Regions from separate parts of the Pradoshia sp. Z4_20 genome, predicted to be linked through region 3. Evidence: riboswitches for the same ligand, from Rfam matches in the RefSeq annotation. Region 3 holds a riboswitch; each other region holds the start of a gene.

Region 1 (7,874 bases), on a different contig from region 3:
CAGGTTCGAGTATTAGAGGTTATTGATCACCACCGTATTGCAAATTTCGAAACAGCTGATCCATTGTATTACCGTGCTGAGCCGGTTGGATGTACAGCAACCATTTTAAATAAGCTATACAAAGAAAACGGAATTCAAATCAAAAAAGAAGTAGCTGGCTTAATGTTATCCGCTATTATTTCTGATTCTTTATTATTTAAATCTCCAACTTGCACAGAGCAAGATGTTGCTGCTGCAAAAGAATTGGCTGAAATAGCTGGTGTTAATGCAGAAGAATACGGATTGGAAATGTTAAAAGCTGGAGCAGATTTAAGCAAGAAAACTATTGCAGAATTAATTTCTTTGGATGCTAAAGAGTTCTCCATGGGCACATCAAAAGTGGAAATTGCACAAGTGAATGCAGTTGATACAAACGATGTAATGGCGAAGCAAGCTGAACTCGAAGCAGCTATGCAGGCAGCTATTAATGAAAAGGGTCTGGATTTATTCCTATTAGTTGTGACAGATATCTTAACAAATGATTCTGTTGCCCTTGCTATTGGTGATAAAGCTGCAGCTGTTGAAAAAGCTTTCCATGTAACATTGGTAAATAATACAGCTGTTCTAAAAGGGGTTGTTTCCCGTAAGAAACAGGTAGTTCCAGCATTAACAGAAGCATTATCGTAAATTTTACTTGCAAAATTTCTGGCATGATGTTATATTAATATATGCGATGAGCTGAATTGTGTAAGTCGAGCACATACCTTATGGTACACACTATGTGGAGTGTGGTGACTCGCCTCAATTTTTTCGAACAAGGCACCTGTTTTTAACAGGTGCCTTTTTATATATTCATATCCAGAGTGTCGATTGGACATATCAATAATGGTACACAAATAGCGAGCTTTAAAATACATAATGCAGGCAGATCAATCAAAAAATAGTAAAGATAATAATCAGGTTTTCCGAATAGGGAATCGTTGAGAAGGCATTTAACCAAACTAATACATAAGCTCAAGTTAAGAACGATTTACATATGTTAATTAGTATTCAAGGAGGAAATAAAATGAATAAGAAAACAGTAGATGATTACTTACAGGAAGGGATACATGGCGTTAAAGAAATAAAGCCTGCTGAACGGAAAGAATTTCTTGGGAGCTTACGTGAACGTGTGGTTGTCGCATTAACACAGGCTCAGGTTTTTCAAAAACAAATCCCACATGGATTTATTGACCTATTGAAAAAAAATAAGGGCGCTAAGCTTTATTTAAATGGCCACATTAATTATTCCCATCTATCGAAATTCGTTAAAGCAGCAGATGAACATGGGATTCAATTTAAAATCGTGACCAATAAAGACTATAATTCACCTAATGGTTTGGTATTGGCCTATGATCATGCAATTAATAACGATAACATTACATTAGAAGAACCGGCACAGGAAGAAACTAATACTGAGGAGACAGAAAAAAAGACAGGTTTTTTTGAATCACTTAAGCAACTCTTTACAAAAAAATCATAAACAAAATGTCATAACTGTGCACCCCTTAATACGAGAAACAATACGGTGTCTGGATGCATGTTTCGGTTAGGTGAGTATGTGCCATCGACTATTCTAGTTTTAGTTTGTATGGTATAGTTATCAAATTAGAGATAATTTAGGTTTATGATTTGAGGGGCACAAAGAATGAATTCAACACAAGAGTATATTGAAGAATGGCAGGAAGCACTTGAAGAAGAGATTCAGTATTTAAAAAAATATGGAAGTACCCGCTATCACCTGATGAATGGCAATAAGATTATGTCAGGTGATTCTTTTACGTACTATTTTGAGTCATCCAGTATTTTGCGTATACCTGTTGGAACGATTGCTAAGCTGGAATGGGGCGGGAGTCGGTTTGATGCCAGAATCCTATCCTCTGAGGGCAATAGTTTGCTTCTGTCTCTTGAACAATCAATAGGTGAATTGATTGAAGAGGCTACGATTTATCATGACCCATGGGAACTTTTAGATCAGCTGATTGAAAGACTGGATGATATCAGGAAAAGTAAGCGGAAAAGAAGTCGGGTTAAACGGATCATGGAGCCTTCCATGCCTGATAAACGAACGGACAAAACAAGTAAAAGCGCGGTACGCGAATTATATGCCAGATCAAAATATAACCCGGTCACATATGTTTGGGGACCGCCTGGTACAGGAAAAACGTATACTTTAGCACGAACGGCAGCCAATAAATATTTTAAAAAGAAACGTATATTAGTTCTCTCTCACAGTAATCAGGCTGTGGATGTCCTGCTTGCCGAAATTACGGCATTTGTTAAACGAGCGGATCGTTTTCATGAAGGAGATATTTTACGTTACGGCTCTCAAACTGGTGAGGGTCTTCTGATGCATGGGGATATATTGCCGGCTAAATTATTGGAAAGTCATGATGGACATTTAGTGAAGGAAAGGGATTCGATTAATGAAGAAAAGAAACTGCTAAAAAAAGATCTGTCTCTGTTTTTTAGCGTACGTGACTCGGAGCAGCTTCTTGACCTTGAAAAAAAACTGGGCAGAATCTTAGAGAAAATAAGGCAAAAAGAAATTCATTTAGTCAAAAATGCCTTCATTGTTGGGACTACCTTGGCGAAAGCAGCAATGGACCCGAGTATTTTTGAACAAGAGTATGATCTAGTTATCATTGATGAAGCCAGTATGGCCTTTATCCCGCAAATTGCCTTTGCCGGCGCACTTGCCAAGCGTTGTATTATTTGTGGGGATTTTAAGCAATTACCTCCTATTGCGGTTTCGAGGGGAGAGCTTGTAGACCGCTGGCTGAAGGAGGACATCTTCCATCGTGCCGGTGTAGCTGATATTGCACGTGGGGGAAAACTTCATACTCATTTGTTTTTATTAAAGGAACAGAGGAGAATGCATCCGGATATCTCCGCTTTTACGAACCAATATGTTTATAATTCACTGGTTGGCGATCATCCAAGTGTTCATATAAATAAAAAAGATATCGTTTCAAAGACACCTTTTGTAGATCGTGCTTCCGTACTGTTAAATACGAGCTTCACAGGGGAACACTGCTTTACGGGCACTTCCTCTGGTTCTAGAATGAATTTGATGAATCTATTGTTATCCTTTCAGGTTATTCATGAAGCCTACAGCAATGGGAGTAAATCAATCGGTTATGCAACCCCTTATCGTGCGCAGGCACAATTGATGGAAACATTAATTAAAGATCTATATGAGGAAGAGAACGGCCTGCATGATATATTGGCGGCCACTGTCCATCGTTTCCAGGGAAGTGAACGGGAAGTAATGGTATTTGATAGTGTTGATAGTTATCCGCAAAATCGGGCAGGGATGCTTTTAACGGGCAGGGAAAGTGAACGGCTGTTAAATGTTGCAATTACCAGAACAAAAGGGAAACTGATTCATGTCAGCGATGTGGAGTTTATAGAATCAAAAGTTTCGCATACAAAAACTCTTCATCAGCTCGTTCAATATCAAATGAAACGGAATCAAATGGTCAATATGGATCAAATAGGCAAATGGATTGCCAACCATCATCCAAAATTACAATGGATTTATGCAAGAAATTTGGAAGGGTTCTATCAGGATTTAAAAAAAGCCCAATCTTCCATTATCCTTTCCTTGCCAAATTCCAGTGTGTTATCATCGGATTTTGTTCAAAGAGTGAAGACGAGGAACTCAAGAACAAGACTGATGATGTATTCTCCAGATTCCCATTCCTATTTGGATCCGGATATCCATCTTCAGAATGGGCCAAGCTTCACATTTGTCATCCTTGACCAAAAAGTATTGTGGTTGGGGGTTCCTCTTGAAGCCAATAAACGTGTTCATCCGCCATACATTGGAATTCGATTGGAATCCGAAGCATTTATCAATCAATTTCTCCAGCAATTGCCTAAATAAATTGTCGGAATTTTAGTTGCTATTTTCACATATAAGATTTATAATTCTATATGTTGTTATTATTTTTAATTTAAAATACTATATATTGAGTTTAACGTGTTTAAGGTGTCGTATTACGACTTAATAGGGAATCCGGTTAAAATCCGGAACTGTACCCGCAACTGTATATGCTGATGAAATAAGTAAACCACTGTAGAGAAATCTATGGGAAGGACTTAGAGTAAAGTGAAGCATGAGTCAGGAGACCTGCCTTTTTCACTGGTTTGCCTTTATCGGGAGCAATGAGGGTGGAACGGATGAAATAGCATTTTTGGTCTTTCAATCTTGTTATTATTTCTTTTCCCATTGCTTATTTTAGGCAATGGGATTTTTTGCGTGGAGGGAAATATTATGAAGCCAATGGTTACTGAAAAGAGTAAATTGACAGAAACTCCAGTAGACGAATTATTAAAATCATTTGAAGAAATAGTTCATCTGAATAATTTGGAGTTGGTCAATGAAAATGCCAATATGAATGCCTCCTCTCCAATGGGACAAATGGGCAAGTTTGCGAGTGAAAGTGCTCGCTATTATGCAAAGGAGAATTTACTTTCTGATGAAGCAAGACATGCGTTTGATGAAAATCTCCTTTATCCGCATGATTTGGATTTTTATGCTACTGGTACTACAACTTGCTGCCAAATTCCGTTGGGGAATCTTCTTGAGAAAGGCTTTAATACGGGTCACGGTACCATGAGACCACCGCAGGATATTGGCAGTGCAATGGCGCTTGCTTCCATCATTATACAGGCTAATCAAAATATGCAGCATGGCGGCCAATCGTTTCCGATGTTTGATGCGGACCTAGCCCCCTATGTAAAGAAAACATTTAAAAAACATGTGAAACGTTTGAAGCAATATCCTTGTGAATGGAATGAGGAGTTGCTTCATCAAACAGCATGGAAGGAAACGGAGCGTTCCGTTTATCAGGCATGTGAAGCATTTATCCATAACTGTAATTCCATGCATTCACGCGGAGGCGGACAAGTTCCATTTGTATCCGTGAATTATGGAACGGATACAACCAAAGAGGGCAGAATGCTTGTTAGAAATCTTTTATTAGCTACAAACGCAGGTTTAGGTAATGGGGAAACTCCCATATTTCCAATCCAGATTTTCAAAGTGAAAACTGGTATTAATTTTGACGAGTCTGATCCAAACTATGACCTTTATCAATTAGCACTTGAAACAACTGCGGAAAGGCTGTTTCCGAATTTTAGTTTTATAGATAGTTACTTTAATTATCAGTATTATGATGGAACACATCATTCCGAGGTTGCGTATATGGGATGCCGCACAAGGGTTATGGGAAATCGTCATGGGATAGAAAACAGCATAGGCCGAGGCAATTTATCCTTTACGTCTATTAACCTCGTAAAACTGGCGCTGCAATCTAATTCGATTGAACAATTTTACGTAAAACTAAATGAAATTTGTAATATTGCCATCAGGCAGTTATTTGATCGGTATGAATATCAGGCAAAAAAGAAAGTGAGCCAATTTTCATTTTTGTATACACAAGGTGTTTGGAGAGGCAGTAAAAAGGCGAAGGAAGAACAATTAGTAGGCGAGCTGTTAAAACAGGGGACCCTATCAATTGGCTTTATCGGTTTAGCGGAATGTGTTAAAGCCTTGACTGGCTATCATCATGGGGAGAATGAGGAAGCATACGACTTGGCTTATGAAATTGTATCATTTATGAGAAAGAAAGCAGATAACGCGGCAGAAGAGTTTAATATGAACTTTTCCTTAATCGCTACCCCTGCAGAGGGCCTGAGCGGAAAATTTGTCAAACGGGATCGTAAAGAATTTGGCGTTATTAAAAATGTGACGGACCGTGCCTATTATACGAATTCCTTTCATATTCCAGTTCACTACCCAATTCGTACAGTCGAGAAAATTGAAAAGGAAGCTCCTTTCCATGAATTATGCAATGCGGGACATATTACGTATGTGGAAATTGATGGAGATCCAAAGCATAATCTAAAAGCGTTGGATATGATTATTCGTACAATGGCTAAAAACAATATAGGATACGGGTCCATTAACCATCCGGTTGATCGATGTCTTCAGTGTAATTACAAAGGATATATTGAAAAACAATGCCTGGTTTGCCATAACGATGATGAGTTAAAGATAGAACGAATCAGAAGAATTACGGGATATCTTGTAGGGGACATGAGTAAATGGAATCCTGCCAAGGCTGAGGAAGAAAAGAATCGAGTGAAGCATGGACAATGAGAGTAATGAACATTATTCATGACAGTGTTGTCGATGGGGAAGGAATGAGATCAGTCGTTTTCTTTGCTGGCTGCCCTCATCAGTGTAAAGGTTGCCACAATCCTGAGAGCTGGAATGGAAGAAACGGAAAAAACATTAGCATAGAAGATATTTATAAAGAATTGATGAGCAATTCGCTGACGGATGTAACATTTTCGGGTGGGGAACCGTTTATTCAGGCAGATCAGCTAGTTAAGCTGGCAAAGCTTTTGAAGGAAGGCGGTAAAAATATTTGGATTTACAGCGGTTTTACTTTAGAGGAGATTCTCTCCAATCCAAATACATCTTATCAAAAATTATTGTCTCTATGTGATGTATTGGTTGATGGAAAATTCGAATTGGACAAAAGGGATATAACTTTACCGTTCCGCGGAAGTTCAAATCAAAGAATTATACCGTTACAGGAGTTTTTTGTTTGAATAGATCGGCAATTAATAAGGGGGAAATTAGGATGGCAGTATCTTACGAATCAAACTATGAAAGTCTGGAAGTCACAGATTTAAGAAGTGTAGAAACATATATAAAGGAATGTGTTAATTCCTATACTTCTATCTATTCAGCAGAGGAATACTTAGAAAAAATCATGACAGCACTTGAGTATAAGTCTGACTATAGCAAGGAAGAGTTAGTGAATTTACTGGTACTCAGCGCCGTAGAACGTATCTCTGCTGATGAGCCTGATTGGACATTTGCAGCGGCAACAATTTATTTAGACCAGTTATATGATAAAGCTTCAAAAAGCCGGGGATATGATCTAACACAGAAATATGGGAGCTTTCAACAGCTTGTTGAACAATTGACCGATATGGGGATATATAATCCTGCATTGCTAAAAGAATATACAGAAGAAGAAATCAATGAACTCGAAGCAGTCATCGATCCCTTAAAAGATCAGTTATTTACATATATCGGCATTCGTACGCTGGCAGATCGCTATTTAGCGAAATCTCATCATGGAAGCTTATATGAACTTCCTCAGGAACGGTTTATGATTATTGCCATGACATTAATGATCAATGAGCCTAAAGAACAGCGAATCGGATTAATAAGAGAAGCATATTGGGCCTTATCCAATCTATATATGACGGTGGCCACTCCTACGCTTGCTAATGCTGGGAAAAGCTATGGCCAATTATCCAGTTGTTTTATCGATACTGTTGATGATAGTTTGCAAGGTATCTATGATTCAAACACTGATATTGCCAATCTATCTAAGAATGGCGGAGGGATAGGTGTTTATTTAGGGAAAATTAGAGCGCGAGGCAGTGATATTAAAGGGTTTAAGGGAGTTTCTTCAGGAGTTATTCCATGGATGAAGCAATTAAATAATACCGCAGTTAGTGTGGACCAGCTGGGTCAAAGACAGGGAGCCATTGCGGTTTATCTGGATGTTTGGCATAAAGACATATTTGCCTTCCTCGAAGCGCGTTTAAATAATGGGGATGAACGTTTTCGAACGCATGATTTATTTACAGGTGTTTGCATTCCGGATTTATTTATGGAGATGGTCAAGGAGCGCGGTACTTGGTATTTATTTGATCCTCATGAAGTAAGAAAAGTAATGGGGTATTCTCTTGAAGATTATTTTGATGAAGAAGCGGGGGATGGCCAATTCAGACAAAAATATACTGAATGTATCAATAATCCA
Region 2 (7,874 bases), on a different contig from region 3:
CGTTACAATTTTCCTGAATTTTCATTTTATCATTGGTAATGATTATCACTAGATGTTGATTTTACTATTTTCATTGACTATAATTAAAGACGACTCAATAATGATTATCATTATCAGTAATGTTGTTGAGAAACTAATTTGATGGGGATTGCAATGAGACTATGGATGTTAGTATTAGTAACTATTATCCTATCCTTTATTTCGCTATTTATAGGGGCTATTGATATTAAACCGAGTGATTTACTAGATTTAGATTCAGACAAGACGCAAATCTTCTTGATGAGTCGATTACCACGGTTAATGGCCATTATTTTAGCTGGTGCAGGAATGGGAATTGCGGGCTTAATTATGCAAAGCTTAAGCCGAAACAAGTTTGTATCACCGACAACGGCTGGTACGCTAGATGCAGCAAAACTAGGTGTCATTGTCTCTATGGTGTTTTTTACTAATATGTCCTATATGGGGCAAATACTATTTAGTTTTGCATTCGCATTAATTGGTACATTTATTTTTATGAATTTACTTGAGCGCATTAAATTCAAAGATGTCATATTCGTCCCTCTTATCGGAATTATGTACGGTAATATCATCGGGGCGATTTCAACATTCATTGGATATGAAGCGGATGTTCTGCAAAATGTAGATACGTTTTTCTTGGGGAGTTTTACCTTGATCGTTTCAGGACGCTATGAACTGTTGTATGTAGCGGTTCCAGCAATTATCATTGCTTATCTATATGCAAATAAATTCACAGTAGCTGGTATGGGTGAGGATTTTGCGAAAAACCTGGGTTTAAGTTATCGTACAGTGTTAAACATTGGTCTAGTTATCGTAGCGGTAATTTCTACAACAGTCATTTTAACGGTAGGGATTATTCCGTTTTTAGGGTTGATTGTACCAAATCTGGTTTCCCTTTATCTGGGCGATAATTTACGTAAAACAATCCCTCATACAATATTCATGGGGGCGGCATTCTTATTGGCATGTGATATTCTAAGCCGATTGATTGTCCATCCATATGAGATACCTGTAAATACTACAGTTGCAGTAATTGGCAGTGCGATCTTCTTAATTATGTTGTTTAGGGGGAAAGCATATGCGAAAAAATAGTGTAAAGCTAATTATTTTAGCTGTTATTGCAATTGGATGTATGGCTTTATTTGCTTTCTATAATATTCAGGGCGGTTTTAGTTACGCCTTTCCAAAGCGTATTGAGCGCATAGTTGCTATGGTTATTACCGGAACGGCAATTGCGTATGCAAGTGTTATATTCCAAACCATTACACATAACCGTTTATTAACACCATCTGTTATGGGGATCGACTCGATGTATGAAGTCGTTCAAACTGTCATTTATTTTACGGCAGGGTCGGCTTCAATCTTCGTTGTAAGCCGTTACTTAAACTTTAGTGTAGCAATCATTGCGATGGTAGTATTCGCATTGATTTTGTATCGTTTTTTATTCAGGGCAGATAAATATCCAATTTTTCTTCTATTATTAGCAGGTATGATACTTGGAACATTACTCGGAAGTCTGGTAACGTTCATGCAAGTTCTAATTGATCCTGTGGAATATGAAAGTTTGCAAGCTCGCTTGTTTGCCAGCTTTATGAACGTGAAGACGGAATTACTGAGCATTGCTATTGTTATTTTATGTACCGCCTTTATATATGGCTATCGGTTATTACGTGATTTAGATGTTGTATCACTAGGTCGAGATAACGCGATTAATCTTGGTGTCGCCTATGATAAAATCGTGCTGAAAGTGCTGATTCTATCGTCTATTTTAATCGCTACTTCTACCGCACTGGTTGGACCTGTAACATTTTTAGGATTAATTGTGGCGAATTTAGCCTATCAATATTTGGCTACATATAAGCATTCGATATTAATCATTGGGGCAAGCTTGATCAGTATTATTGCGCTTGTCGGAGGACAATTTCTTGTTCAGCATGTTTTCCATTTGAATACAACGATTAGTGTCGTTATTAACTTTGTCGGTGGGATTTACTTTATTTACTTATTACTAAGGGAAAGTAGGAAAGCAGGATGATTGATATTAAAGGGCTTTCTAAAAGCTTTGGGAAAAAATCTGTTATTGAAAATGTAACATTGCAAATCCAACCAAGAGCTATCACTTCTTTTATTGGTCCAAATGGCGCTGGTAAATCAACGTTATTATCAATGGTGAGCCGTCTCTTAGATGCTGATACAGGTGAAGTATTTTTAGATCAAACTGACGTTAAGAAAATGAAATCAGATGCTTTTGCAAAGCGGGTGGCTATTTTAAGGCAGACCAATCACTTGAATATTCGTTTAACCGTACGCGAGCTTGTTTCTTTTGGACGCTATCCATATTCAAAAGGGCGGCTGAATGCAGATGATGAACGAATTGTAGACCAAGCACTGGAGTATTTAAATTTAACAGATATGCAGGATAAGCTGTTGGATGAGTTATCAGGCGGTCAAAAACAACGTGCCTTTATTTCAATGGTTATTGCACAAGATACGGATTATATTTTATTAGATGAGCCATTAAACAATCTGGATATGAAACACTCTGTGCAAATTATGAAAATACTGCGCAAGCTGGTAGATGAGTTAGGGAAAACGGTTGTAATTGTCTTGCATGATATCAACTTTGCTTCTGTATACTCTGATCGCATAGTGGCGTTAAAGGATGGGCGTCTGATAAAGGACGGTCCAGCGCATGAGATTATTAACTCAGAATCCTTGCGTGATGTATATGACATGCATATTCCTGTACAAGAGCAAGATGGATGTCGTATATGTGTATACTTTAATTCACATTAGATTCTAAAATAGATTCTGGCCTTATATTTTTGGAACAATTGACAGCAGCAAAATCTTGTTCAAGTTAAGGGTCATACACTTAAGTTTCCATGAGGACTCTAAAATAGATTTTATTTTGGAGTCTTTTTTTTGTTAAGTATTTCTTTCGATAAGGATTTTTTATCTGATATTTAACTTTTTAAGGGGAGAAAATCACGAGAAGAATACGTAGTCATCTATGTCTAATTCTCGTTGGATCAGATGAAATAATAAAATTATTATCAAACACTTCAAAAGTGTTGACATATTTTGTGATTCTCATTTAGAATGAGAATGTCGATTGAAAATGATAATCGTTTTCAATTGAAGTACATATTTAGGGGGAGAACGAAGAATGAAGAAGTGGAAAATTTTAACTGCTATGGCGGCGTTAACATTAGCGCTGACAGCTTGTAATACAGGCGATGAGTCAACAACAGGGGACTCTTCTGAGACAAAACAAACAGAAGAAAAAGGAACTACTGAAAGTTCTAAATTCCCAATGACAGTATCTTCCTTAACCGATTCTCGTGAAGACGAAGAAGGTAAAACAACTACTTTTGAAGAAGTAAAATTAGATAAAATGCCAGAACGCATTGTAGCTCTTGATTATGGCTTTTTAGATACACTTGATGCATTAGGTGTTGAAGGAATCGTAGGCGTAGCTGCTGGTGGCGGTAAAGGAAATATGCCAGCGCATTTAAAAGAAAAATATGTTGCTGAGGGTGTTGCCGATGTTGGTACACTAAAGCAAATCGATTTTGAAGCAGTAGCAGCTGCTGAGCCGGATGTTATTTTCATCTCTGGTCGTCAAACACCATTTTATGAACAATTAAAAGAAATCACACCTAACGTTATTTTCATTGGTTCTGACAATGATAATTACATAGAGGCTGTATATGAAACAGTTGATTTAGCAGCTCAAATCTTTGATAAAGAAGAAAAAGGCAAAGAATTGAAAGCTTCATTACAAGAAAAAGTTGATGCAGTAAAAGAAAAAGCTGCTGGTTATGAAAATGCATTGGTAGCGATGTACAATGACAAGAAAATCTCCGGTTTCGACAATGGTGAAGATTCACGTTTCGCATATGTATATAATGACTTTGGCTTCAAGCCAGCAACAACTGATATCGAAGCATCTTCCCACGGTTCTGATTTCTCTTATGAGTCAATCCTTTCTGTTGATCCAGAAGTATTGTTAATTATCGACCGTACTGCTTCTGATGTAGAAACAATTAAAAAAGATATTGAAAATGATATTATCAAAAAAACTAGTGCTTACAAAGAAGGCAAAATTGTCTACTTAGACGGTGTTAACTGGTACTTCTCAAGTAACGGTGTAACGACTGAAGCAGAAAAATTAGATGAAATCTTAAATGAATTAAAATAATCTTCATAACAAGGAGCATGTCTCAAGTGGGGCATGCTCCTTTAATAAGGAGCGATTAGGTATGTTTGTTCAAATTCGTAAATGGATAGTGACAGAGGGCAATTCAGGCAAGGTATTGGAACGCTTCAAAAAGAAGCCAGATCAAGGTCCGTCGTTAATTGAGCAGCGTGAAGGCTTTATAAGTCGGGAGTTGTTAGTGAAAAAAACAACGCGTGGGGAAGAAGAAGTTGTCATGATTATCCGCTGGGAATCAGAGGAAGCATGGAAAGCATGGGAAAAGAGTCCTGAGCATATCGCTGGTCATAAAGCGAAAATCAAGGAGCACGGAGGTAAGCCTCCAAAGCCGGAATACGTAATCAATATGGAACATGGCAATTACATTGTAGTCGAATAAAAAAACAAAACGCCCCTAAATAAGGGCGTTTGTTTTATAATGTAAACCTTATTTCAAGTTAGAAAAGAAGCGTTACAGAATGATGGCCAGCAATTGTTTATCATTTTTAAAATTCAAAAGTTGGTGTGGACTCATCCATTATTTTAAAGGTGTATCCTTTATGTTTCAGACGGCGAATGATTTCCGGAAGCCCATCCACGATTGTTGTATTGCCGTTAAAATCATGCAGGAGGATATAGAGATTTTCTTTTTCACCTACCCCTTGCATAATTAATTTAAGTAATTTTTTTTCTGGAATTGGAGGATTTAATCCATCGTTAGCATCGCAGTTCCAATCATAATATTTATATCCTCTTTTTATTACCTCAGTCTTTAATTGATCCATTAAATCAGTCCCGGCATATTGTTTTGCGACATAGTTATTGGAGCCGCCGGGGAATCGTAGGATTTTCGGGCTTACGCCTACTTCCCTTTCCAAAAATTCTTCCAGTTGAGTAATGTCTTTAAAAAAAGTATCCTTGGATCGATAGATTTTGGAATAATTATGAGAATAGGAATGCAGTCCAAGAGCGTGTCCATTTTTTACGATATCTTTATATAAATACATATGTCCCGGGCTGGCTGTTCCCGTTACAAAAAAGGTTGCCTTAACATCCTGAACTTTGAGGATATCGAGGATTTCCTGTGTGATGTTTGAGGGACCATCATCAAAACTGAGGTAGGCTGTCTTTGCAAATGTTTCAGATGGAATAAGAAGCTGGATAATGAGCAATGTGAGAACAGATAGAGTACGCATAATAAACTCCTATGGATTAAGTGATTTTAATATAGTTTTTGATTCTTGTTAAAAAATATTCCTAAACGGAGTTGAATAATTGGGTAAAATGTTTAATAAAGAGATTGAACATGTATAATAGACATAAGCATTTTAGAAAGGTTGATAAAGATGATCGAGATACAAAGTTATACAGTTGAGAAACTGGAAGACCCGTTTGGTATCCTTTCTGGAGAAAGGTTCGAATATGTACTGGAGATTTCCGTTCCCGAGGAAGATGAACTATATACCGATAAGGGTCTTCTGTTGCGTGTTATATATGTAATGGATGAAAATCAGGACCAAATTTCAAAATATGAGTTTATAGAAAGTGAAACACAAAGTATTTTGGATTTTGAGCTTGAGGAAGATGAATTATCGATGGTTTTACAATTTTGCAGGGAACATACTGATGTTGAATATGAAGAAGAATGAAGATAGCTGATTATATAAAAAATATAAATATTGAATAGTGTAAGAGTGCCTTATTTATTAGGATAATAGGGAAACCGGTGCAAATCCGGTGCAGCCCCCGCTACTGTATACGCGGATGAAATGATTTGTAAACCACCGGCTCTTTGTTTAGAGCATGGGAAGGTAAATCAGAGTAAATTGATGCGTCAGCCAGGAGACCTGCTCTTTCTTTTGTATGTACTATTTTTCGGAGGGAAAAGTAGGCGTCCAATCCTGTTATTATAATGTGGATTTTCGCCTTAGCTTTTTTCGAGCTAAGGCTTTTTTATTATGTTGGAAAGGGGAATAACTATGCTAAAAAAGCAAAACTATTTATTTTTATTTATGCTAATGCTTACGCTATCTATGTTAATGTTTGGGTGTTCGTCAACTGAAGATGACTCAAACCAGAAGAAAGAGGTTTCTGAATCAACGTCCACAGCCTTTCCTGTTGAGGTAAGGGATGGATCCGGAGAAAGCATCAAGATTGAGGAAAAGCCGGACACGATCGTATCCTTGCTGCCAAGCAATACTGAAACGGCCTATGCACTAGGTCTTGGAGAGAAAATCATTGGTGTATCAGATTATTGTAATTTTCCTACAGAAGCTGCTGACAAACCTAAGGTCGGCGGGTTAGAAATCAATATTGAAAAAGTGTTGGAATTAAATCCGGATCTTTTATTGCTTTCTGCCAGTCATTTTAATAATGCTAAGGATACCATTAAACAATTCCAGACAGCTGGTATTGATGTTATTATCGTACCTGACGCCAATTCGTTTGATGGTGCATATGGAACAATTGAATTGATTGCTAAAGCAACCGGAACATCAGACAAAGCTGATGAAATTATTTCGGATATGAAAAAAGAAGTAGCAGAAATTAAAGAGAAAGCAAGTGCTATAAAAGATAAGAAGAAGGTTTGGATTGAAGTATCTTCCTCACCGGATTTATATACAGCGGCTAACGGAACCTATATAGACGAAATGCTTGATATCATTCAGGCAGAGAATATTGCCGCTGATCAAGAGGGTTGGGTAACAATGAATGAAGAACAAGTCATTGATCGCAATCCTGATGTTATTCTTACTACATATGGCTATTATATTGAAAATCCAGAAGAAAAGGTATATGGAAGAAAAGCTTGGTCCGAGGTACCTGCCGTTCAAAATAAGCAGGTTTATGATGTAGATAATGACACAGTGTCAAGACCGGGACCACGTTTAACAGAAGGCTTGCAATTGATAGCTGAAAAAATCTATCCTGAAATATTTAAATAAACATTTTCATTTAAGAGCCGCCCATTTTACTTTGGGAGGCTCTTTTTTTGTTGAAGAAAATAAATTAAATTTTCTAACAATTTTGTTGAAATTTCCCTTTTGTGTAGGTATGATGATACCAATACGTATTCGTACTCACACATGGGATTGGAATGATAAGAATGTTATATGTAAATGACCTGCCGACCGAAGCAAGAGATAAAATGCTATATGCAGCCCTGCAATTATTCACTACAAGAGGTTACAAGAATACATCAGTTCTGGACATAGTTGAGTATGCACATGTCTCGAAAACAACGTTCTACCAACAATTCGGCAATAAAGAGACTTTGATTGTTGCACTTTGTGAAAGTTTGATTGGAGAAGTTGCAGAAGAGATTAAGCTTGCAGCTTTACGGGAACCACGCATTGGTTATAAAGCATATGCCGGAATTCTTCGCTATTTGGAAATTTGCTTTTCCAATAAGGCTGTTGCCAATTTTATTTTACTCGAATCAGTCGGAGTTTCTTTCGAAGTAGAACTGGTCAGACGAGAAGCACTTAAAAGTTTCGCAGATCTTATCTTTTTTTTTGCTTACCAGGAGTTTCCGGAGAATGTGAATGAACAGGAAGTTAGGATCATCTCTCAGGCAATGGTTGGAGCAATCAATGAGGTCGTCATTCAAAAATTCCGGGAACCAAATCACCAAAAGACAGATGTAGAATATCTTGCT
Region 3 (7,874 bases):
GAATATTTAGCTGAATTAAATGAACGTACTTACCTGTGGGTTGAGCTTGGTCTGCAAACTGTTCACGAGAAAACAGCTAATATCATAAACCGTGCACATGATTATCCAACCTATGTAGAGGGAGTAAACAAACTTCGGAAACACGGTATACGCATTTGCAGCCATATTATTAATGGATTGCCGCTTGAAACTCCAGAAATGATGATGGAGACAGCTAAAGAAGTTGCTAAACTGGATGTACAGGGAATTAAAATTCACCTATTGCATCTCTTAAAGGGCACTCCAATGGTAAAACAATACGAAAAAGGAATGCTGGAATTCCTTTCGTTAGATGAATATGTCAATCTTGTCTGTGATCAGTTGGAGATCCTTCCGCCTGAAATGATTGTCCATCGTATTACCGGTGACGGTCCGATTGATTTGATGGTTGGACCAATGTGGAGCGTTAATAAATGGGAAGTATTAAATGCTATCGATGCTGAATTAAAGCGTCGCAATAGTTATCAAGGTAAATTTTATGTGCCAAGTAAGGATGCTGTCATAAATGAAGCTTGATCGTATCCTTCCCTTCGCAAGACTATTGCTTGAAAAAGCAGTTAAACCTGGTGATATAGCCATTGATTGTACGATGGGCAATGGGCATGACACCGTATTTTTAGCAAATTTAACTGGTCCGGATGGACATGTATACAGCTTCGACATTCAGGAATCTGCCTTGCAAAAAACGGAAGAGAGACTGATGACAAATGAGCTTCAGGAGCGGGTAACACTAATTCATGCAGGTCATGAGCGTTTACAGGAATTTATCCCAACTGGCAAATCTGTTACAGGCGCAATCTTTAATTTAGGCTATTTGCCTGGCGGCGATAAAGAAATTATTACAACCGCTCCTACTACGATTCAGGCTGTAACGTCATTACTCAAAATTATGGAGCCTGAAGGCATCATAGTTCTTGTCATCTATCACGGTCATCCCGGCGGAGACATTGAACGTGACGAATTAATCAAATTCGTTACAGAGCTTCCACAGGATACGGCCCATGTGCTGGAATACCGATTTATGAATCAAAAAAACAATCCGCCATTTATTATCGCTATCGAAAAACGTTAAAAAAGTGTGAGCTTATGGATGCTCACACTTTTTATATATAATCATTTAAAGTTCTCAGGGGTAAAAAAGATCTGCGGTGTTCCCGTAATAGGATGAGGGCGACTTACCAAATCTACCTCGTATACAGATGAAAGCAATGTTTCATCATAAAGTAAATCTATTCCACCCTCCGCCACCTTCCTTCCATCCTTAAGCAAAGCACATCTATCTGCATATAAAGCTGCCATGTTTAAATCATGGAGGATGGCGACAATCGTCAGCCCATTTTGAAGCTGGAGCCTCTTTAATAAATTTAACAATTCGATTGTATGCTTTACATCCAGATGATTTGTAGGTTCATCGAGAAACAGGAGCTTTGGCTGCTGGGCCAAAGCCTTTGCTAAAAGGACACGTTGCTTTTCCCCTCCGCTTAATGACGAAAAGTATGTATACTTAAATTTCAGCGTGTTTGTCTGAGCAAGACACTCATCAACAATTGCGTAATCCTCACTACGGTAATGATTAAAAAATCCCTTCTCCTGATAAGGATACCTGCCTAATAGTACGATTTCTTCCACCGTAAAATCTATACCCACCATATGTTCCTGACTTAACACGGCAGCAATTTTAGCCAATTCTCCGGTTTTATAGGATGAGGTCCTTTTCCCATTAATGATTGAAGTCCCTTCTTTATATTCCATTTTTCCCAATATACTTTTAATCAATGTCGTCTTACCGCTTCCATTTGGACCAAGAAGAGCAAAAAATTCTCCGCTCTCAACCTTAATAGATAAGTCCTGAAGCACTTGCTTATTTTTATGATAGCCTGCACTGAGGCTCCCTACGGTTAACATGTCAAATTCCTTCTTTTTATGCGTTCTTTAATCAGTAAGATTGTAAATACAGGTGCACCGATTAAGGCAGTAATGACACCGATTGGTAATTCCTGCGGGTTGATAATCGTACGTGCAATCAAGTCAGCCAATACGAGATATCCACCTCCAATAATCATGGATAATGGCAGTAAGTGGCGATGATCAGCACCAGCAAGAAGGCGAACAAGATGTGGAATAACCAGTCCAACAAAGCCAATAGCTCCTGATACGGCAACTGCTGCACCCGTTAATAGTCCAGCCCCGATAATAATGATTATTTTCTTTCGTTTCACATCGATACCATTATATTGAGCGGATTGATCTCCAAGAGCCATCCCATTTAGTTCACGATAATGATATAAAATTATGGAAGCTCCTATAATAAAAAAGGGAATCAATATACTGACGTGTCCCCAATTTTTCATAGCCACACTGCCCATCAGCCAGTTTAATACTTCCCTCATTTGATCTCCTGAGGATAGCGCAATGATAAGTGAGACCACAGCGCCAATGAATGAATTCATAATTATACCGGCTAAAATAATGGTCTCATTTGCATAGGTAACACTAGCTGCCTTTGTAATACCAAATACAATAAACAAGGTTATAAAACTAAACACGATTGCAACAAGCGGCAATGTGAACTGACCAAAAAGAGCAAATTCGATATTAAAGAATAGAACAATCACTGCCCCAACCGATGCACCGGAAGAAATTCCAATAGTATATGGATCAGCGAGTGGATTTTGCAAAAGCCCCTGAAAGGCAGCACCGGCAAGTGCCAGTGAGGCACCCACAAATAAAGCGATTAATACCCGGGGTAATCGTATATTCCAAATAATCATTTCTATATTTTTTGGACCGGTATAGAAGGATTCCTGGCCGGTCACGTTCTTCAAGAGAATCCCAAGAATATCTTTAAATGACATGTCCACGCTGCCTATAAACAGGCCGAGCAACGCAGCGAGCAGCAAAAACAGGATACTCCCAAAATAAATACCGGTTGTTCTATTTTTATTATTCATAACTTATACTTCAATTCCTCTTTACTCCTGGCGGCGAACCTCGGATTATTCATGCACTTTAAAACAAGATTATAAGCTACAACACATAAAAAATCCTTAGCTCAGGATGGTATTGAGCTAAGGATTCACTTTTTCACGCCTGTGAATACAATAAGCCTACTTTTCCCTCCGAAAAATAAGTACTAAAACTCTAAAAGCAGGTTTCCTGGCTTTTACTAAATCAGACTTGTGATTTAGTAAGTACAGTAGCGGGGGCTGCAACGGATTTGAACCGTTTTCCCTTTTACCCTCGTGTACCGAGGCACTTTTAAAGTGATTTATTAGATTTTATTCTTATTCTAATAGATTGATTGACTAATGGCAAATCCACTATTATTTCAACAGTTCTTTGGCAATTAATCTGAAGGAGTTTTCTTTAGCCTCGTATGAATGGGTGATTGTCACAAGCATAATTTCATCTGTAAAGAAGCGTTCACTCAGCTCTCTAATTTTTTCTCCAATCATTTTAGGAGAACCGATAATCATCTTGCTTCTGTTGTAATCAATCCGAGCTTTCTCAAACTGCGATAATGACATTTCATGAATTTCTTTTGGGTGAGGTGTTCCCTCTCTTATAATTCCCTGTGAAAGAAACAGCATCGATAAATCCAATGAACCAGCCAGATATTCTGCCTCTTCGTCCGATTCCGCACAAACTGTAAATACAGTAACCATACCTGATGGATTCTGTACTAACTCTGTAGGTCGAAATGCTTCATGGTAATGCTTCATATTTTCTTCAGCATATTCACTGTTAATAAACAAAGCAAAATTATAGGGTATACCCTTATGAGCTGCAAGAGCTGCGCTAGATGAACTAGATCCAAGCATCCACAATTCCGGCGGAGATGTAATGGTAGGTGTCGCCGATAACCCATATAGAGGATGCAATTCCGGTATTTGATCATAGAGATACCAGGATAACTCATCTACCTGGTCAGGAAAACGATGCAGTTCCTGTACTCTCCCCTCCTGCAACGCTCGCGTTGCTCTTGGCATCCCTCCAGGAGCCCTGCCGATTCCCAAATCTATTCTTCCTGGAGCTAAACCAGATAATACTCTGAAGTTTTCAGCTACTTTATAAGCACTGTAGTGAGGCAGCATAACACCGCCTGTTCCAACTCTTATTTTATCTGTTTGAGCAGCAATCCATGTTGCCAATATCTCAGGGGAAGATCCTGCCAAGCCTTGACTATCATGATGCTCGCTGACCCAAAATCTTGAGTATCCCCACTCCTCAGCCAATTTTGCCAGTTTGACCGTATTAGCAAGTGCCTGCTCTGAAGGCTCTCCAACAGAGCGCGGTGACTGGTCTAGAATACTTAATTTCACCATTTTGCTCCATCCCCTTAGTATTGAATGCTAGACTCGCCTATTCTTTTTCATTCTCTTAAACGCATGATACAGCTTACTATTCCAATAAAAGAAATACGCTGAACGGCCACCCAGGCTTAACATTTTTTTAGTATATTGCTTAACCGACAACTGGTCTTTCACCTTGGAATCGGCTAGATAAATACCCAATAATCCCTGGTTAATCATGCTGTGGAACTTGCTGTCCGGTATTTTTGTGACATCTAAATTGGCTTTTTCAACAAAATAACAAAGTCTATCAATCAGTTGCTCTTCCGTTTCGTAATAAAAACAGAAATTTAAATCGTCGCCTTGGCGATCCTCCTCCTGATCAATAAAATAGTCCAACATAATATGCAATCCTTGCACATAAGGAAAATAAGATTCATATATGTCTTTCCCCAAATGTTCAGTAAAATTATCACGCACTGCATATGAAACTAAACAAAAGATGCCCAGAGTAGATCCTGCACAAGCACTGAATTCATACCATGACAAACCTTCTGGAAGCTGCTGTTTATTTTCATTGAACCAGGTTTCTAATCTATGTACCCGTTCTTCCCACGTAACATGCTTATGTATTTGTAAATCACAATAAAAGGTGCAAAGCTTTTTCAAAAAAGGCTCGATATGTTGATAATGCACCATATTTGAAAGAACAGATTGACAGGTTTTTACTAACTCGACTAAATACCCGCCATCTTCCTGCTCCTCTCTGAGTTCATAATAATTTCTCGTCAGGGCCTCCGGATTAAGAGCATCCTTCATAGATTGATGCAATAGCGTAAAATCATTAGGATCAAGTGAGGTACTGCGGTCACATAGATTATCAAGATAATCACTGATTGTTTGATACGCAACAATAAATCGAATGACATCATCTTTTTTTTCACCTGCTGCGAGAGCTAATATAGAACCACCCTCGCAATGAAAAGTTTTGTGGGCAATACTGGATAAGGCCTGTGTACGCAGCTCTTCATTAGGGATTTTTTCTGCCTTTGCCTGCCAACTCGCGAGTTCCCGATGAACAACTGGAAATACATTTCTGTATACATTCTTTACTAAGCTGATATCACTAGTGGGTAATTTCATTTGTGTCCCATCTCCTAACCCCTTAAACGATATACCCTATATTGCGCAATCTCGCTTCAATAAAGCTCTTTGCATATAGAAATACATCTTCTCTCTCTGGCTCATTAAATATTTCATGATACAGCTTAGGCCATTCTTTATAATGCTTTTCGGATGCCGGAAAGTAGTTAAACCATTCTCTAACCATAGCCTTGTCCACTATTTTGTCGTCCCCTGCCTGCATAACAAGAACAGGAATATCCGGGAAATCCTCATCAAAATCAAAGGCATCCTTCATAGCTGAAATTAATTCACGATACCATCTGACTGATACACTTGTGATGTAGAGTGAATCGTTCAAATCAAATTCAATAACTTCTGGATTTCTCGTTGCCATTTCAACCGTTAATCCTGAAGGTTTTTTATATGTAGGATAAACAAGATTTAAAACCTTTGACATGGATTCAAGTAATTTTGGAGGATGAATTAATGTTCCAAAGCATGGTGAAGATAGGATAATACCCGCTAAATTATATTCTTTAAGTTGAAGCATGTTAATGATGATGAGTCCTCCCATGCTATGACCCAGCATGAATACAGGCAAACCAAATGTATAAGCCTCGTTCACCCATGAATCAACCTCATCAATATAATCCTCAAATGAATCAATATGCCCTCGATTTGCACGTGAAGTCATTCCCTGACCTGGCAAATCTCCAATAATTACGTGATACCCTTCTGATAGCCATCTTTCAATTAACCATTTATATCTGCCTGAATGCTCCATGGCGCCGTGAACAATCACGATTACACCATAGGCTTTCCCCTCAGCTTCCCACTTTTTCATAGATGAACTCCTCCTGTATGATGTTTAGCTTTATTTTATTTACACTGTACCGCTTTATATGTACACTTTTATTAACTATCTATTTTACAGTAGAAAACGGAGGTTTTGTAATGAAATTATATCAATATATAGATAAAATTCCTTCCATCGATCAAACTGCTTATTTAGCGGATCATGTAGTTATCAGTGGTGATGTCACAATCGGTGAAAATTCAAGTGTTTGGTTTAACACAGTCATTAGAGGTGATGTCGCTCCTGTGATTATCGGTAAAAATGTTAATATTCAAGATAACTCAGTCCTCCATCAAAGTCCCAACAACCCATTAGTACTGGAAGATAATGTAACGATAGGCCATCAAGTCATTCTCCATAGTTGCCATGTGAAGAAAAATGCTTTGATTGGGATGGGCTCCATTATTCTTGACGGAGCTGAAATAGGAGAAGGTGCCTTCATCGGTGCAGGCAGTTTAGTATCTCAAGGTAAAAAAATCCCACCAAACACACTCGCTTTCGGCAGACCTGCTAAAGTAATTCGTGAATTAACAGATGATGATCGTAAAGACATGGAAAGAATAAATAAGGAATACGCAGAAAAAGCACGCTATTATTCAAGTATACAACCTTTAAAAGAGAATAACTAATTATCATTCCTCATTAGGGTATACTCTTTATTGTATACCCATTCCCTTTATTATTTAGCTATAAATGATACACCTTTTTAAAATCAATTTCAGGAGTAGGATTATGAATACTTTCATTTTGATTTTCATGTTATTTAGTATCATTTCAATCATTTTGGTCCTATGGCGTCAATATCAGCCACTATCTATTTTGATTGTTATCTCTTTGATAGGCACTTTCCTGTATACAGGCTGGAAGGTCTATAACTCAAATTACTCCTTTGCTCATCAAATTAATAATATGATTGATAAGTCAGTAAGCTTAACAACTTCTATTACCAAAGATAATCGACCTGCAAAACCTCCTGCCAAAGATAAAGTACTTCTTGATGTGCCGATCGTTAAACAGCAGCCCGAGCTCCCAAGAGGATGTGAAGTAACCAGCCTGGCTATGCTTCTTCAATATTCCGGATTGGATGCTGATAAATTAAAACTTGCCCAGCAAATAAAAAAAAATCCAGCTAAAATAAAAAAAATAAATGGTGAAATCCATTACGGTGATCCTAATGATGGATTTATTGGAGATATGTATTCAACTAATAAACCTGGCCTCGGAGTGTATCATAAGCCTATAAAAAAACTTGCTGAGCATTATATGCCTGGCAAAATAATCGATTTTACCAATGGAGATTTCAACCAAATCAAAAAGTATCTCTCAACCAATCGGCCAGTCTGGGTTATCATAAATACAGCCTATGAAAAACTGGATCCATCCTATTTCCATACTTGGAAAACACCAAATGGGAAAATATCGATTACTTATAAGGAGCATTCTGTCGTAGTGACGGGATATGATCAGCATTATATTTATTTTAACGATCCCTTAACAGGAATTAAAAATAAAAAAGCACCCTCCGCTGATTTTGAAAAAGCGTGGGTGCAAATGGGAAAACA
Region 4 (7,874 bases), on a different contig from region 3:
ACCAATCAAGCAGGTAAATTGGTTAGTTTCCAAAGAGATATCCATTGCTTTTAAAATCACCTGTTTGCCACGGCTAAAGCTGAGTTTCTCCGCATTCAAAATAGCTGTCATCTCAGATTTCCCCCTTCTTTTTATTTTTTAAAATTAAATAAAGGAAAAACGGAGCGCCAAAAAAAGCTGTAATAATACCGATTTGAATCTCAGCAGGCCTAATGGCCAAACGGGATATTAAGTCAGCAAGAATCAAGAAACTCGCTCCCCCTAAGACACTAGCCAGTAGTAAATTTCGATGCGAGGGCCCAATGATCATACGGATCATATGAGGGACAATCAGACCAACAAAACCGATGGCTCCCGTTAATGAGACACTCATTCCAGTTACTAATGAAGCAGTAATTAACAATAGATTACGGGTGCGCTGAACGGAAATCCCCATATTCTGGGCCTGCTCTTCACCCAGCAGAAAGATATCTAAGTCGTTGGCATGGTACAAAAAGACACAAATCGAAAATAAAACAGGAACAGTTAATATTTGTACATGACTCCAATCACGCCCGTTTAAGTTCCCCATCATCCATTGGACAATCTGCTGCATCACTCCTGCATTCGAAAAAGAGATTAGCAGAGAGGTACAGGCTGATAAAAAAGAACTAATCGCAATACCCGTCAGCAGCAATGTCAGTACTGAGGTCCTTCCTTGATTGGTCGCAATCATATAAATTGCAAACAAAGTCAATGCAGCCAGGATAAAGCCCATTAATGGGACGAAAAGAGAATGGATCGCGGCCAAACCAAAATAGATGGCCAGTACACCTCCGAATGCTCCACCTGATGAAACACCAATTATGCCGGGGTCAGCCATCGGGTTGCGAAACACACTTTGCATCACGACTCCCGATATTGCCAAGGCTGCCCCGACTAATCCAGCCACAACAACCCGCCCCAGGCGAATCTGCACAAGGATTGTTTCATACATTGGGTTATAGTCAAACTCTATAAATGGAAGCAGTGAGAGTAATACTTTCACAGTTTCCGTAAATGGAACGATGACCCCGCCATACATGGTTGCTAAAAGTAACGATACGAGCAAGGAACAAATCAGGATTCCAAAAATAAGAACCTGTTTAGACTGTTTACAAACCATATTATTCTCCATATAAAACTTGATAAATATCTTCTGCTCCCTCAATCACAAAATGGGAAGCCGTTGTTAAATTTGCGCTTTCTATCACATGCACTTCATTATTCTTAAAGGCTTTAAGATTTTTAAGTGCCGGATCCTTTTGCCATTCCTCGACGAATGTTGCTTTTGAACCGTCATACTGCCAATCGCTTGTAATAATCACATCTGGATTTATCTCAACTAATTTTTCCTTTGAAAGATTTGGATAATCAGGATACTCTTCACCGGTAATGCCCGCTTCTGTAATGGCATTTATCCCGCCTGCTAAGGTGATGATTTCTCCTATTGTAGTATTCTCAGTAACTGAAGAATTTTGCTGTGTCCAGTAAACCACTCGTTTTTTATCTGTTTGTGCTTTTGCTTTCGTTTGTAAATCTGACATCCTCTTTTTGACATCAGCTATGATTTCTTCTGCTTTATCTTCCTCGCCAACAATGGTACCAACCTCCATTAGACCATCCAATACACCTGATATAGAGGAATCATCTTTAAGTTGGTAGGTGGTGATGTCTGCAGCATCAATTTGTTTAAGAACCTCAGGATCTACATAGGAAGGAATCAGCACTAAATCAGGCTGAAGTGACAGCACCAATTCAGATGTGACTGATTCAATTTTTGTATCAATTCCATCTGTTAGATCTGCTACATTCGAAATCCCTGAGTCTGTAGACATTTTCGTTACCGCGGCAATCCGCTCCTCATCAACCAAAGGCAATAAATATTCATCAATAGCCAATGTGGTCGAAACAATCCTTGAAGGTTTTTCTTTAAGGGTCACCTCTTCCCCACGACCGTCTGTTAAGGTTTTCGGATACTCACTTGTTTCCTGGTTTGTTTCTTTTTCCTGGTTGTTTACTGTCTCATCATTTCCGCATGCAAACAATGCAAAAACGGATAAGAACACCAAAAGTGATAAGCTTGCAATCTTTTTCATCTCACTATTCTCCCTTTTTCAAAATTTATTTATATTTAGCGAATTTACGCTGAAATATTAAACATAAAAAAGCCTGTCTTCCCGATTAAGGAAAACAGGCTTGATTCATGCACAGACAAAAAAACGCTGTCAAAATCAGCGCAAAGACACAATCATCTCTACGTTCGCCATCCCTTTTCCCACCGAAAAGTAAGCAATACACATTCATAAGCAGGTTTCCTGACTCTGAGCTTCACTTTACTCTCACACCTTCCCTCTTTTAAAGGTGGTCACGTGATTTCATCAGCTCTTACAGTAGCGGGGGCTGTTCCAGATTTACACTGGATTCCCTTTTACCTCACAAAAGTGAGCACTTATGATTGTTTTAAATTTTCGTACTATTAATATATCATGTTGAAAATGTAAACGGAAGATATTTTTGATATATAGGAATTCACATAAATTTAAACAAGTGAAATGACTGTTCTAATTGACCAACTGAATTACACGCATCTTCTAGTCGATCTATCACTTTTATCACCATCCAATATATGGATTCCCTTTCTGTCCAACCCATATATCGGATTGCTCTAACAACGCTCCTATTTTAAGAAGCCAATCTTCCCTTCCCTTTGGAGCCATCAATTGCACTCCAAGGGGTAAGCCAGAATCTGTCATATGAACAGGCAAGCTAATCGCAGGCTGTCCGATGATGTTCGCCAACTGTGTAAAAGGCGTATACGTTAAACTTGGTTTAAACATTTCATAGACCATTGCTAACTGTTCAGAGGGTTTTAGTTCATTTACTTTCAATAACTGCAAGCTCTGTTCATCCGTATGCGTCAATTCGCCCACCTTTGGAGCTGAGAAAGCTGTTGCCGGCGTCAAATACAAATCATAATCCTCATTGAACCTGGCCATTTGTGCAGCTGCCGTATCCCATTCAGCTAAACTGCGTGTAAATTGAACAGCTGATACATTCTGCCCGGCAGTTCTGAGTACCCATGTGACTATCTCTATATCATTAACGGTAATCGGCCGTCCAATGGCTTCCTCAATGGACAGTATATCTGCTGCCATTTCTCCGCTATTCATAATATAGTAATTTTCCATAAGGCGGATTCCATCTACCCCATTATCACATTCTTCAACGGTGAACCCTGCCTGTTCCAGCCATTTGACTGTCTTATGTACCGCTTCTACAGCTTCTTCACTAACGGGTGTTCCCACCGGAGACTTTGTGGAAAAAGCAATTTTAAACCTTTCTTTCAATGGATTCGAAAGCTCCTTCAAATAGCTCCCATTATATAAAGGTACCTGAAAGGCAGTATCCGGCTGAATGATTTGCAAGGCATCCAGCATAGCTGCACTATCACGAACCGTTTTGGTTAAGGCAAAATCTACCGCAGCTCCATGCCATTGGCGGCCCACACCTGGACCAACGGGTGTCCTTCCCCTTGTTGGCTTCAAGCCTACTAATCCAGTGAATGATGCCGGTATACGAATAGAGCCGCCGCCATCACTGGCACCGCTAATTGGGACCATACCTGAAGTTATACTGGCTGATGCTCCGCCGCTTGATCCACCCGATGAATGCTGCAGGTTCCATGGATTACGTGTCGCTCCATATACAGCTGGCTCAGTAATATTTTTCAGACCAAACTCCGGAGAACTCGTCTGTCCAATAATGACAAATCCTGCCTCACGAATTTTTTTCACAAAATTAGAATCCCGTTTAGCAATCCGATTTACATGTAATTTTGAACCCGCTGTAATCGGTTCGCCTTTAATAGATTGTGATAAGTCTTTTAATAAGATAGGTACTCCTGCAAAAGGTCCGTATATAGATTCAGACTTTCCAGTTTCCATCATTGCCTTTTCGAATCTAGTTCGAACAACTGCATTTGTTTTAGGATTTAGTTCATTTATTTGTTCAAATGCGTCCTCTATTAATTCTATTGCGGATACTTGTTTTTCCTTTACAAGCTTCGCTAACCCAAGTCCATCATATTGGGTATAACATTTAAGATTCATTGCTCCGACACTCCTACTTTTTGGCTACAAATCCTGTTTAGTGTTCTGTTTTAATGCTTTTTTCGTATATAGAATAATACTTATCATTTCAACATTAAATTTTATAGGTATCAATCAATTCATACAAGCGTTCCAGTCCATCTTCTTCCTCAAAATTGTTCATTTTATCGATAATCATCTGTTTGTTTTTAAATATAGTTTCTACCTTATCAGCTAACGTGTTTAACGAAAGCTCATCCTCTTCAATAACATAGGCAAAACCCTGCTTTTTAAATGATTCAGCATTCATGATTTGATCGCCTCTGCTGGCTTTCCTTGATAACGGGATTAAGACCATTGGAATTTTTAAACTTAAAAATTCAAAAATGGAATTTGAACCGGCCCTTGAAACAGCCACAGCTGTCATAGCCAATATATCTGCCAAGCCTTGGTTAATATATTCAAACTGAGCATATCCATCACGATGTAGGGTGGAATCTACCTTTCCTTTTCCGCATAAATGAATGACATTAAAGGTTTTGAGCAATCGATCCAAGTCCTTACGCACAGCCTTATTCACTGCTTCAGAACCCTGACTGCCTCCCATGATCAATAATCCAGGTTTCCTTGTATTAAATTGGCATATTTTCATTCCAATCGATGGGTCACCCTGACGCAGTTCATCTCTTACGATGGGCCCTAAGAAAAAAGACTTTTCTGCAGGAATATGATTTTTAGCCTCCGGAAAGGTATAACAAATTTTTTGAACAAAAGGCAATGATAGCTTATTGGCCAACCCTGGTGTAATGTCTGACTCATGCGAAATGATCGGTACTTTTCTACTCGCCGCAGCAAGAATGACAGGAACGGAAACAAAGCCACCTTTTGAAAAGATTATGGACGGCTGTAATCGCTTAATAATCTTTCTTGATTGCATAAAGCCTTTCAAAATATTAAAAGGGTCTTTTACATTTTTTATATCCATATATCTGCGAAGTTTACCTGTGGATATTGGAAAATAAGTGACACGATCAAACTCCTTTATCAAAGAGACTTCAATTCCCTCTTTAGATCCTATATAGTAAATCTCCCAATCCCTTTCAATCAAATAGGGAATGAGCGCCAAATTGACAGCAACATGCCCAGTTGATCCCCCACCTGTTAAAATGATTCTTTTTTTCATTTTATAAACCTCCGACAAATTTAAACGAGTCATGGAAAGTAACCATTAATATGTATGCTAAGACATGAAATCTAAATTTTATTCTCTCCTATTCACCTTGCTAATCAAAAACGGAGATGTCATCAGTGACTTACTTCCACACCCTTGTGATATTGCTTTGATCCTCATCTATCTTTAAACAATACACATCCGGATTAGTCAGACCCAACCAAGTTTCGTAACCAAAGGATTCATCCAGATGATTTAGGATTAAAGTCAGTAAGTTACCATGTGTTACGATTAATATATTGAGATTCTCGCTATCCAATGCCTCCTTTATTACAGTAAAACCTCTTTTAGCAGCCTCATTGCTGGATTCTCCTCCGGCTAATTTAACATCACGTTCCAAAAACGATTGGTATAATCTATTTTTCCAATCAGGTAAATCATGTCCAGATAAGATCCGTTCCTTTAAACGATCATCATATTCGAGCTGTATATTCTTTTCTTCAGCAATTGCTTCAGAAGACTCAATTGCCCTTTTATATGGACTGCAGACTATACGCTCTATTGAAATAGAGTTAAAAAAATCAGCTAGTTCCCTCGCCCGTATTTTCCCTTTTTCTGTTAAATCACATTCAGAACCCTGTCCGGTAGCCTCACAATGTCGAACTAAATATATGTATTTCAACACGACACTCTCCTACTCCCTATAAATTTTATTTACTATATTCTACCATATAAGGAATTCCATTAGAGCTTTGGTTAGTACGTCATCCTATTGTTGATAGTTAAATAAAAAATAAGTACCATTAAAATATAGAAATATGAATTCTTAAAACAAGTAGTGCTGAAGCACCTAGTCTTGTACACTCATGTAAATTCTAAATATTTGAGATGCTTGGGATTAAAGATATTGGGATTCTATCTATATATCAGAATAGGAGGATAAATAATGAAGCAATATCACATAATTGTCTCTGGGATTGTTCAAGGTGTAGGATTTCGCTATTTTACTCTGCTTACAGCAAAAGATTATGATATACATGGGTGGGTGCGTAATTTAGTAAATGGTGATGTAGAAATTGTTGCACAAGGAACAGAAGAAGCATTGGATCATTTTCTTGGCAAAATTAGAATAGGCCCAAAATATAGTCGAATAAACCATGTAGAGGTTAACACTCAGGTCGCTACTGAATATAAAAATTTTACAATTAAGTAAACTTATCCAAAACACAGAAAACTCACTTTTATTACAATAAACTTTCTGTTTTGTTACATTTAGGAAACATACCTAGTAATTTTTTGTCGAATCTACTACACTAGGCTAGTACTTTAAAATTTTACTAAGTTTAGTGGGGGTCAACATGAAGAATAAAGTTTTATCTATTACTGCTACCGCTGTCCTGGCGTCTTCTATTTTTGCTGGTGCTGCTTCTGCTGCTACCGTCACAGTTTCTAAAGGTGATTCTTTATGGAAATTAGCAGTTAAATATAATACTACTGTGTCTGCAATCAAAAAGGAAAACAACCTAACGTCTGATACTATTTACATAGGTCAAACACTTAATATTGGTGAAAATACGACTGCAAGCACTTCTACAAAGAAATATACAGTAAAATCCGGTGATTCTTTATGGAAAATTGCAAATACCTATAATACAACTGTTGCAAACTTAAAATCTTGGAATAATTTAAAAAGCGACACCATTTATGTTGGACAAGTATTGGTTGTAAGCAAATCAACTACTTCAACTGGTACCACTTCAGGCAGTACGGTTACAAAATCAGAAGCTGAGCGCATGGTTGCTACGGCAAAAAGTTTAATTGGCACTCCTTATAAATGGGGTGGAACAACACCATCAGGATTCGATTGCAGCGGGTTCATTTACTATATCGTTAAACAAGAACGCCCAAGCTTTACACGTACTAACACAGCAACTTACTTCTCTACTATGAAGAAAGTAAACACACCTTCTGTAGGTGACTTTGTATTCTTTGAAACATATACTTCCGGTGCTTCTCATATGGGAATCTATGTTGGAAACAATAAATTCATCCACGCTGGCTCCAGCGGTGTTGTACAGGCTGATATGACATCATCCTATTGGAAACCAAAATACTTAGGTGCAAGAAGCCTATAAGCATATCTTTATCAATCAAAATCGGTAAGCTACTATTGCTTGCCGATTTTTTATTTTTTCTTCTGAATTATGATTTCATTATTTGAGGATTTATCTAAATTTATACAATTAGGAATTAGCCGTATAGCTGAATATCATTCGGACATCATATTCTTAAATCGGTTATGTAAGGAGATTGTCAGATGGCTAAAGTATTTGGAAATGACCCATTACATATACTATTTGCATCCATTCAAGGAGAAACTGAACGAGATTACTGGGAGCAACTAAATGATGGCTTATCCTATCATAAAGGAATATCATGCTTGGAAGATGGCAGCTATCTGATTATTGAACAAAGGCAATGGATTGAACAAGAAAGCATTGGCTACCCCATTTCAAAGGAAGATGCCCTAAAAGAAATTCTCTTATCAGATAATCTTCATTTATTAAATCACCCTAAATTTTATGATTTAAAAA

The links. A riboswitch is a leader RNA that binds a small molecule or an ion and turns the genes downstream of it on or off. The one in region 3 is predicted to bind cobalamin.
Region 1: it holds a riboswitch for cobalamin, as region 3 does, so the genes downstream of both, AC4BHP_RS05280 (anaerobic ribonucleoside triphosphate reductase) here and AC4BHP_RS16365 (FecCD family ABC transporter permease) in region 3, are expected to answer to the same signal.
Region 2: it holds a riboswitch for cobalamin, as region 3 does, so the genes downstream of both, AC4BHP_RS11470 (ABC transporter substrate-binding protein) here and AC4BHP_RS16365 (FecCD family ABC transporter permease) in region 3, are expected to answer to the same signal.
Region 4: it holds a riboswitch for cobalamin, as region 3 does, so the genes downstream of both, AC4BHP_RS06450 (ABC transporter substrate-binding protein) here and AC4BHP_RS16365 (FecCD family ABC transporter permease) in region 3, are expected to answer to the same signal.

The regions. Positions count from the first base shown of each region.
Region 1 is NZ_JBZAJD010000001.1:1,098,290-1,106,163, forward strand. Features, by position in the region: gene AC4BHP_RS05265 (manganese-dependent inorganic pyrophosphatase) at 1-666, shown strand, start outside; gene AC4BHP_RS05270 (YueI family protein) at 1,046-1,501, shown strand; gene AC4BHP_RS05275 (DEAD/DEAH box helicase) at 1,667-3,907, shown strand; cobalamin riboswitch at 3,994-4,175, shown strand; gene AC4BHP_RS05280 (anaerobic ribonucleoside triphosphate reductase) at 4,307-6,187, shown strand; gene nrdG (anaerobic ribonucleoside-triphosphate reductase activating protein) at 6,184-6,645, shown strand; gene AC4BHP_RS05290 (ribonucleoside-diphosphate reductase subunit alpha) at 6,678-7,874, shown strand, end outside.
Region 2 is NZ_JBZAJD010000004.1:17,661-25,534, reverse strand. Features, by position in the region: gene AC4BHP_RS11505 (ABC transporter permease) at 154-1,110, shown strand; gene AC4BHP_RS11500 (iron chelate uptake ABC transporter family permease subunit) at 1,097-2,053, shown strand; gene AC4BHP_RS11495 (iron ABC transporter ATP-binding protein) at 2,050-2,814, shown strand; gene AC4BHP_RS11490 (siderophore ABC transporter substrate-binding protein) at 3,188-4,222, shown strand; gene AC4BHP_RS11485 (antibiotic biosynthesis monooxygenase family protein) at 4,284-4,616, shown strand; gene AC4BHP_RS11480 (polysaccharide deacetylase family protein) at 4,723-5,412, opposite strand; gene AC4BHP_RS11475 (DUF6509 family protein) at 5,563-5,865, shown strand; cobalamin riboswitch at 5,892-6,085, shown strand; gene AC4BHP_RS11470 (ABC transporter substrate-binding protein) at 6,196-7,161, shown strand; gene AC4BHP_RS11465 (TetR/AcrR family transcriptional regulator) at 7,314-7,874, shown strand, end outside.
Region 3 is NZ_JBZAJD010000009.1:31,615-39,488, reverse strand. Features, by position in the region: gene mnmL (tRNA modification radical SAM protein MnmL/YtqA) at 1-555, shown strand, start outside; gene mnmM (tRNA 5-(aminomethyl)-2-thiouridylate-methyltransferase MnmM) at 545-1,111, shown strand; gene AC4BHP_RS16370 (ABC transporter ATP-binding protein) at 1,153-1,944, opposite strand; gene AC4BHP_RS16365 (FecCD family ABC transporter permease) at 1,938-2,990, opposite strand; cobalamin riboswitch at 3,169-3,314, opposite strand; gene AC4BHP_RS16360 (LLM class flavin-dependent oxidoreductase) at 3,363-4,364, opposite strand; gene AC4BHP_RS16355 (tetraprenyl-beta-curcumene synthase family protein) at 4,392-5,474, opposite strand; gene AC4BHP_RS16350 (alpha/beta hydrolase) at 5,497-6,300, opposite strand; gene AC4BHP_RS16345 (gamma carbonic anhydrase) at 6,411-6,941, shown strand; gene AC4BHP_RS16340 (C39 family peptidase) at 7,045-7,874, shown strand, end outside.
Region 4 is NZ_JBZAJD010000002.1:96,914-104,787, forward strand. Features, by position in the region: gene AC4BHP_RS06440 (ABC transporter ATP-binding protein) at 1-111, opposite strand, end outside; gene AC4BHP_RS06445 (FecCD family ABC transporter permease) at 113-1,144, opposite strand; gene AC4BHP_RS06450 (ABC transporter substrate-binding protein) at 1,146-2,117, opposite strand; cobalamin riboswitch at 2,310-2,489, opposite strand; gene AC4BHP_RS06455 (amidase) at 2,634-4,130, opposite strand; gene murG (undecaprenyldiphospho-muramoylpentapeptide beta-N-acetylglucosaminyltransferase) at 4,225-5,292, opposite strand; gene AC4BHP_RS06465 (histidine phosphatase family protein) at 5,423-5,965, opposite strand; gene AC4BHP_RS06470 (acylphosphatase) at 6,227-6,493, shown strand; gene AC4BHP_RS06475 (C40 family peptidase) at 6,639-7,415, shown strand; gene AC4BHP_RS06480 (hypothetical protein) at 7,598-7,874, shown strand, end outside.